2 linked regions of the Chryseolinea soli genome follow. Each later gene encodes a partner of the first gene's protein in a complex. Links are inferred from orthologs where the notes say so. Each region holds a gene or a part of one and is shown in the gene's direction. Other genes may lie near its edges.

Evidence for each region. The genes of interacting proteins can lie anywhere in the genome.
Region 2: the proteins of carB (region 1) and carA are in contact, whole or in part, in a solved structure (PDB 1KEE), measured with the Escherichia coli proteins. The link is inferred for Chryseolinea soli from one-to-one orthologs.

The regions. Positions count from the first base shown.
Region 1 is NZ_CP032382.1:2,296,725-2,303,147, reverse strand. The notes cover bases 1,485-4,865. They hold carB (carbamoyl-phosphate synthase large subunit), read left to right. Parts: upstream 1,485-1,848; coding sequence 1,849-4,665; downstream 4,666-4,865. Other genes in these bases: D4L85_RS09975 (hypothetical protein), read left to right, coding at 4,802-4,865; D4L85_RS09985 (GMC oxidoreductase), read right to left, coding at 1,485-1,670. Outside these bases: more of D4L85_RS09985, read right to left, coding at 1-1,484; more of D4L85_RS09975, read left to right, coding at 4,866-5,020; dapF (diaminopimelate epimerase), read left to right, coding at 5,066-5,839; preprotein translocase subunit SecA, read left to right, coding at 5,977-6,423. UniProt on the Escherichia coli protein: Large subunit of the glutamine-dependent carbamoyl phosphate synthetase (CPSase).
Region 2 is NZ_CP032382.1:1,439,172-1,442,012, reverse strand. The notes cover bases 1-2,835. They hold carA (glutamine-hydrolyzing carbamoyl-phosphate synthase small subunit), read left to right. Parts: upstream 1-780; coding sequence 781-1,890; downstream 1,891-2,835. Other genes in these bases: eno (phosphopyruvate hydratase), read left to right, coding at 1,931-2,835; rplQ (50S ribosomal protein L17), read left to right, coding at 116-649; D4L85_RS06075 (DNA-directed RNA polymerase subunit alpha), read left to right, coding at 1-109. Outside these bases: more of eno, read left to right, coding at 2,836-2,841. UniProt on the Escherichia coli protein: Small subunit of the glutamine-dependent carbamoyl phosphate synthetase (CPSase).

The DNA.
Region 1 (6,423 bases):
TTCACTGCATAGTCGCAGGCCCGGGCGGTCAAGGCCATGTAGGTGAGTGAAGGATTCACACAGGCCGACGAGGTCATGGCCGAGCCGTCGGTGATGAAGACATTTTTCACTTCGTGCATTTGATTGAACGCATTGAGAACAGACGTCTTGGGGTCGCGTCCCATGCGCGCCGTGCCCATTTCGTGGTTGGCGTTGCCGGGAAACGATGTGTTCATGTGCATCTTCACATTTTTATAACCGATGTCTTCCAGCATTTCACCCATGGTCGAAGCCATGTCGCGCTGCATCGCTTTTTCGTTTTCTTTGAATTCGGCGTCGATGGTCAGCGTGGGTCGTCCCCATTTGTCTCTAACGGAGGGGTTAAGCGTCGCACGATTTTCCGCGTAGGGCAAACATTCGCCATAGGCGCCAAAATTGATCGACCAATCCATGGGCTGCTGAACCGCTTCTTTCAACGGTGCTCCCAAATGGGTGCTGGTGGTGAAAGACGACCATCCTCCGCGAGAGGCGTCGCCCTGGTAGCCATAGCCGCGGATAAAATCTTTGTGTTTGTCTTTCAGATTTCTAAACCGGGGAATATAGATCCCGGTAGGTCTTCGTCCGAAATAATAAGAGTCTTCAAATCCCTCCACGGAAGCGCTGGCACCTGCTCCTTTATGATGATCCATCAGGTTGCGTCCTATCTGGTCGCTGCCATTCCCCAGACCGTTGGGAAAGCGATCGGATGCAGAATTCAAAAGAATATGCGCCGTCGCCAGCGTGGCCGCATTTAAAAACACGATGCGGGCATAGTATTCCACCACCTCATTCGTTTCCGTGTCGATGATCTCCACTCCGGAGGCCTTTCCCTTTCCCGTGTCATACAAAACACGGTTGACCAAAGCATTTGGGCGCAGGGTCAGGTTGCCCGTGGCAAAGGCGGCCGGCAGCGTGCTGGCGTTGGTGCTGAAATAGGCGCCATAGGGACAGCCGCGGTGGCAGAGGTTGCGATATTGGCATTGGCCCCTTCCTTTCACGGGCGCCGTCAGGTTGGCCGCACGCGAAATGGTGATGGCCACATCGGGATATTTTTTGGCCATACGCTGCTTAAAATCCTTTTCCACGCAATTCATCTCCATACCCTGCTGAAAGATGCCGTCGGGTAGATGGGGAATGTTTTCGCGGGTGCCGCTCACGCCGATAAACCGCTCGGCGTAGTCGTACCAGCGTGCCAGGTCTTTATAGCGGATGGGCCAGTCCACGCCGTGGCCGTCGTGGAGGTTGGCTTCGAAGTCGAGATCGCTCCAGCGGTAGCACAACCGGCCCCAAAGCACGGACCTTCCCCCAACGATGTTGCCGCGGACCCAGTCGAATCGCTTTACTTCGGTATAGGGATTCTCGAGGTCATTAATATAGAAGGCTTTGTTGTCGCCACGGAAGCTGTAGTGGCGGGCCTGGACGTGGCTTTTTTTCCGGTCCTCTGCAGTGAGTTTCCCCCCATGATCCAGTTGCCATGGATCTTTTGTGCTGGTTGGGTAGCTGGGATGTTCCAGGGGTTTGCCGCGTTCCAGCATCAACACTTTCAATCCCTTTTCACAAAGCTCCTTGGCAGCCCACCCACCGCTAATGCCCGAACCCACCACGATGGCGTCGTATGTATTGGCCGATTTTGTTTTCCCGTTCAGATTCATCCCTTTTTCTTATGACGTTAAAAGTTGGAAAAATCCCTAATACTTTGGAAAGGAAAGTTTCAAACGGTAGCGGGACCGCTTAAAACCCGCCAATAATTAATATCCCCATTTTTGAAATCATTCCGATCTGTGTTTTATTTTTGCGCAATTTTGTTCACCCCATTCCCATCTTAAAACAATGCCAAGAGACAGAAGTATTCGCTCAGTACTCATCATCGGTAGCGGTCCCATTATTATCGGTCAAGCATGTGAATTTGATTACGCCGGCTCACAGGCGTCGCGTTCGCTGCGTGAAGAAGGTATAGAAGTGGTGCTGATCAACTCGAACCCTGCCACCATCATGACTGACAAAGTGACGGCAGACCACGTGTATCTGAAACCGCTCACGAAGAAATCCATCCGCGAAATTCTGGAAAAGCATCATATCGATGCGGTGCTCCCCACCATGGGCGGGCAAACGGCGTTGAACCTCTGCATTGATTGCGACAAAGCCGGCATTTGGCAGCACTATGGCGTGCGCATCATCGGCGTAGATATAAAAGCCATCGAGACCACCGAGGACCGGGAGAAATTCCGCCTCAAAATGATCGAGCTGGGCGTGATGGTCTGCAAAGGCGGCACCGCCACCTCCTTCCTGGACGGCAAAGAGATCGCGCAGGAAATCGGCTTTCCCCTCGTTATTCGACCATCCTATACCTTGGGCGGCACCGGCGGCGCGTTCGTGAACAACCCCGAAGATTTTGACGACGCCCTCAATAATGGCCTCCATGCTTCCCCCATCCACGAAGTGCTGGTGGAACAAAGCATCATGGGCTGGAAAGAATACGAATTGGAGCTGTTGCGCGACAACATCGGCAACGTGATCATCATCTGCTCCATCGAAAACTTCGACCCCATGGGCATCCACACCGGCGACTCCATCACCGTGGCGCCGGCCATGACCCTGCCCGACACGGTCTATCAGCACATGCGCGACCTGGCCATCAAAATGATGAACGGCATCGGCATGTTTGCGGGAGGCTGTAATGTACAGTTCTCGCTCAATCCCGACGACGACAACCAGATCGTCGGCATCGAGATCAACCCGCGCGTGTCGCGCTCTTCGGCCCTGGCTTCGAAAGCCACCGGGTATCCCATCGCCAAGATCGCCGCGAAACTGGCCATCGGTTATAATCTCGACGAACTCTCGAATGCGATCACGGGAACTACAACGGCTTACTTCGAGCCGGCCATCGACTATGTGATCGTGAAAGTGCCGCGTTGGAACTTTGATAAATTCCATGGCGCCAACCGCCAGCTGGGACTGCAAATGAAATCCGTTGGCGAAGCCATGGGGATCGGCCGCAACTTCCAGGAGGCGCTGCAGAAGGCGTGTCAATCGCTGGAGATCCGCAGGAATGGGTTGGGCGCAGACGGAAAAGAACTGACCAAACAAGACGAACTGCTCTACAGTCTGGAACACCCCAGCTGGAACCGCATATTCCACATCTACGACGCCCTGAAGCTAGGCATACCGTTGAAGACGGTGCAGAAGCTAACGCGCATCGACCGCTGGTTCCTCAAACAAATTGAGGAGCTCATCGAAATGGAGAAAGAGATCTCCAAATATGAACTTCACACGATCCCCGCCGAGTTGATGCGCAAAGCCAAGGAGAAGGGCTATGCCGATCGCCAGATCGCCCACCTGTTGGATTGCTATGAAAGCGACGTCCACAACAAGCGCATCGACATGGGCATCAAGCGCGTGTTCAAACTGGTGGACACCTGCGCCGCCGAATTTGAAGCGAAGACACCGTATTACTATTCGACCTTCGACACCGAAAACGAATCGATCGTTTCCGACAAGAAAAAGATCGTCGTGTTGGGTTCGGGCCCGAACCGCATCGGACAAGGCATTGAGTTTGACTACTCCTGTGTGCACGGCGTGTTGGCTGCAAAAGAATGCGGCTACGAAACCATCATGATCAACTGCAACCCCGAAACGGTTTCCACCGACTTCGACATTGCCGACAAGCTGTACTTCGAACCCGTATTCTGGGAACATCTCTATGACATCATCCAACACGAAAAACCCGTAGGCGTTATCGTGCAGTTGGGTGGACAAACGGCGTTGAAGCTGGCCGAGAAACTGCACAAGTACGGCATCAAGATCATTGGCACATCCTACAATGCGCTCGACCTTGCTGAAGATCGCGGACGCTTCTCTACCCTGCTGAAAGAACTTGCCATTCCTTATCCTGAATTCGGTGTGGCTCAAAATGCAGACGAGGCGATTGAGGTATCGAAAACCATAGGCTTCCCGTTGCTGGTACGGCCTTCGTATGTGTTGGGTGGACAAAGCATGAAGATCGTGATCAACGAACAAGAGTTGGAAGATCACATCCTCGACATCTGGAAACACCTTCCCGAAAACAAAGTGTTGCTGGATCACTTCCTCGACGGCGCCATCGAAGCGGAAGCCGACGCCATTTGCGACGGCACGGACGTGTACATCATCGGCATCATGCAACACATCGAGCCGGCAGGTATTCACTCCGGTGATTCATACGCCGTGTTGCCGCCTTACAACCTCGGTGACTTTGTGATCAAGCAGATCGAGCACTACACGCACAAGATCGCGCTGGCCTTGGAGACCGTGGGTCTGATCAACATCCAGTTTGCCATCAAGAACGACAAAGTATACATCATCGAAGCCAACCCCCGTGCCTCGCGCACGGTGCCGTTCATTTGCAAGGCCTATGATGAACCGTATGTGAACTACGCCACCAAGGTGATGCTGGGCGAAAAGAAAGTGAAAGACTTCACGTTCAATCCCACCAAAAAAGGATATGCCATCAAGGAGCCCGTGTTCTCCTTCCATAAGTTCCCTGAAGTGAACAAGGAACTGGGCCCCGAAATGAAATCGACCGGCGAGTCCATCTACTTCATCGACGACCTGATGGACGATTATTTCATGAAGATTTATTCTGAACGTAATCTCTATTTGAGCCGCTGATTTTCAATGCAGCGTGTTTGCGATTGACAAAATCATCGCAAACACGCTGACCTTTAAGATTTTAGTTAAGAATTGTCCGTTTAAAATTGAACCTATACCTTTGTTTTCCGGTTTACCGGTTTAAAGCATAACGCTTATGGTTTTCAAATTCCTCCTCACCGTATTTCTTGTATCGTATGTGATCTATAAGATCGGCGGATTGTTTTTCCGGGCGGGAGCGGCTTCTCAACAATTTCGCAACCAGCAACAGCAGCAACGCCGCAATTTTGAAGCGAATGAAGATGTGAAAAAAGACAAGAAGGGCAAGGGCAACAACAAGGCCGGTGAATACATCGACTACGAGGAAATAAAATAAATCCTCCCCAACGCAACCTTCTCTCACGCAACAAGCGAAACTCCAGTGAAAATCCATTTCTATAAATATCAAGCCACGGGCAACGACTTTGTGGTGATCGACAACCGGGAAGCCGGTCTTTCGCTCACGCGTCAACAGATCGAGGCCCTCTGCGACCGCAAGTTTGGCGTAGGCGCCGATGGATTGATGCTTATCGAAAAACACCCCACCCTGCACTTCAACCTCGAATATTATAACAGCGACGGATCCCAAAGCCTGTGTGGCAATGGCAGCCGCGCCGCCGTTCAATTTGCCGCCCGGCTGGGCATGGTCAACGGCAAAGCATCGTTCAACGCCTATGACGGCGAGCACGTGGCCGAGCTACTTCCTTCCGGCATCATCCGCCTGAAGATGAGCCCCGTCGGCGAAACCCGAAAAATAGGCGACGACTATTTTTTGAACACAGGCTCGCCCCACATCGTACGGTTTGTAGACGACGTGGATGCCTATCCCGTGTTTGAAGAGGGCCGCAAGATCCGCTACAGCGAAGCCTTCAAACCGGGCGGAACGAATGTCAATTTCGTGGAGCGCCTGCCCAACCAAGCCCTGAAGGTGCGCACCTATGAACGGGGTGTAGAAGACGAAACCTTATCGTGTGGCACGGGTGTCACAGCTGCCGCCCTGGCAGCTTCTTTCAAGGGCTACCCGTCGCCCGTGAGCATCCAAACCCGGGGGGGCAACCTCCTGGTGGAATTCAAATCCAGCCACTCCGGCACATTTGAAGAAATTTTCCTGATCGGGCCTGCCAAAATGGTCTTCGAAGGCAGTTTGGAACTGTAATTGTTCATCCTGAATCTCAAAAAACAAATTAACTTTAAGCCCCATTTGGGCAGTTAACCTTTTTGCGGATTTCTTATCGTTTTACCTCCCCGATGAACCCGTTCAAGGCTAACCTTAAACCGACTAATGACTGAAGTATGCTAAAATTCATTGCCAAGATCTTTGGGACGAAATCAGAGAAAGACATCAAGCGCATCATGCCTCTGGTGGAGGAAACCAAAAAGGCGGGAGAAAGGCTGACAACCCTCAGCAACGACGAACTCCGGAACGAAACCCAACTCATACAAGCCGAGATCAATGCCGATTTGAAGTCGATCGACGACAAACTGGCTGACCTGCATAAAAAGATTGCCGACACCCCCGACATGGACATCAACGACAAGGAAGGTGTCTTTGCCGAGATCGATAAACTGGAAGGCGAACGCAACAAAGAACTGGAAAAAGTGCTTCTCAAAGTGTTGCCCCGTGCCTTCGCTATTGTTCGCGAAACGGCTCGCCGCTTCAAGGAAAACACTTCGTTGGAAGTTACTGCCCTCGACTACGACCGTCAATTTGCTGCCACGCAGGCCAATATCAAGATCGAA
Region 2 (2,841 bases), 860 kb from region 1 along the record:
ATTCAGAAACTTCGGTAAGAAGTCGCTGGCAGAATTGGAACAATTGGTAGCGGAGAAGAACCTCACCTTCGGTATGGATCTCTCCAAGTATAAACTTGATGAAGACTAGGAAATCATGAGACACGGTAAGAAGGTAAATCACTTAGGTAGAAAAACAGCGCACAGACAAGCGTTGCTTTCGAACATGGCTTCTTCGCTGATTCTGAACAAAAGAATCACGACCACGGTAGCCAAAGCCAAAGCGTTGAGAAAATATGTTGAGCCTTTGCTGACCAAGTCGAAGGACGATACCACGCACTCCAGAAGAACGGTGTTCTCCTACCTCCAAAACAAGGAGTCTGTGAAGACCCTGTTTGGTGAAGTAGCATCGAAGATTGCCGATCGTCCGGGTGGATATACCCGCATCATCAAATTGGGTGATGTGCGCGTAGGCGATAACGCCGAAATGTGTCTCATCGAACTCGTGGATTTCAACACGCTCTACAGCAAGGAAGGCGTGGCTAAGAAAGCCAAGACCAGAAGAAGCCGCGGTGCGAAGAAAACCGAAGGTGCCGAAGGCGCAACCGAAGCTGCTCCCGCAGCCGAAGCCAAAGCTGAAAAGGCAGAAAAGAAGCCCAAGAAAGCTTCCACTAAAAAAGAAAAAGAATAGTGACAGAACGCCATTCATACGGAAAGGGATCGAACAATCGTTTGATCCCTTTTTTTATGCCCTGGCCGCTGGTAAAAACCTACGCCCGGGCGTGTTAATCCCGGAATTACTAACGTATTTTTGCGAACGCTATGCAGAAAAAAGCTTACCTCCTTCTTGAAGACGGCCTCCTCGTGGAGGGAACGGCCATCGGTAAAATCGGCACCTCGGGTGGTGAAATATGCTTCAATACCGGGATGACCGGGTACCAGGAGATCTACACAGATCCTTCTTATTACGGACAGATCATCGTCAACACCAATGCCCACATTGGTAACTATGGTGCTTTTGACGCGGAACAAGAGTCGAGTCGCCCCATGATTGCCGGGTTGGTGGTCAACGAATTTGCCCACGAATTCAGCCGCAAGTCGGCCACCGGCAGCCTGCAGCAATACCTGGAAAGCCGCAACGTGGTGGGCATCGCCAACATCGACACCCGGATGCTGGTGCGCTACATTCGCAGTAAAGGCGCGATGAACGCCATCATCTCATCCGAGCTCACCCCAGAGCAGCTGAAAGCAGAAATAAAGAAAGTGCCCTCCATGAATGGGCTTGAACTTTCCTCGGTGGTAACGACCAAGGAAGCGTATACCGTGGGCGATGTCAATGCCCCCATCAAAGTGGCTGTGCTCGACCTGGGCATCAAACAAAGCATAGTGACCAACCTGGCCAGCCGCGGCGTGTATTGCAAAGTGTTCCCTGCCAAAACCGCCTTCTCGGAAATGAAGGCCTGGAATCCCCACGGCTATTTTATCTCCAACGGCCCTGGCGACCCTTCAGTGATGGCCTACGCCATTGAAACGGTGAAGCAAGCATTGGATTCCGGCAAGCCTCTTTTCGGCATTTGCCTCGGCCACCAACTCCTGGCGCTGGCCTCCGGAATTTCTACGTACAAAATGCACCACGGTCACCGCGGATTGAACCACCCCGTGAAAAACCTGATTACGGGCAAAGGTGAAATGACCTCTCAGAATCACGGTTTCTCCGTGAACGAAAAAGATATCGAGAAGAATGCAAACGTAGAGGTCACCCACGTCCACCTGAACGACAACACCATCATGGGCATCCGCCTGAAAGACCGGAAAGCGTTCTCGGTGCAATACCACCCCGAAGCCTCCCCCGGGCCGCACGACTCGCGCTACCTCTTCGACGAGTTCATCGAAATGATCCAGGCGGAAATCGCCGAACCCATCACCGCATAACCCGAACAACTATCATCCAATCCATAAATCTAAAATCACTATGAGCTTAATCGAAAGCATTCATGCCCGGCAAATTCTCGACAGCCGCGGCAACCCCACAGTTGAAGTTGATGTAGTAACTGAGTCCGGCGCATTTGGACGCGCCGCTGTGCCCTCCGGTGCTTCCACCGGATCACACGAAGCCGTAGAACTCCGTGATGGTGATAAAAAGAAATTCATGGGAAAAGGCGTGTTGAAGGCCGTGGACAACGTGAACACCAAGATCGCTGCCGAAGTGGTGGGCTTTGATGTTTTCGAACAAAACCTGGTCGACCAGATCATGATCGATCTGGATGGCACGCCCAACAAAGGCAAGCTGGGTGCTAACGCTATCCTTGGAACGTCTTTGGCTATTGCTAAAGCCGCTGCCATGGAAGCCGGCATGCCCCTGTACCGTTACATCGGTGGTGTGAGCGCGAATACGCTGCCCGTGCCGATGATGAACATCCTGAACGGTGGTAGCCACGCCGACAACGCCATCGACTTCCAGGAGTTCATGGTCATGCCCGTAGGCGCAGCATCATTCTCGGAAGCCCTTCGCATGGGTGCCGAAGTGTTCCATACGCTGAAAAAAGTATTGCACGATAAAGGTCTTTCTACCAACGTAGGGGATGAAGGCGGTTTTGCACCGAACCTCAAATCCAACGAGGAAGCTATCGAAGTGGTGTTGAAAGCCATCGAGAAAGCCGGCTTCAAACCCGGTTCCGATATGTTCATCGCCCTTGACCCTGCCGCATCTGAATTCTACGATCCCAAAGCAAAAGTATACCACTTCAAAAAGTCTTCCGGTCAGAAACTGAAGCCCGCAGAAATGGCAGCATACTGGACCAACTGGGCTAAGAAATACCCCATCATCTCTTTGGAAGACGGCATGGCCGAAGACGATTGGGCAGGCTGGAAAGCCCTCACCGA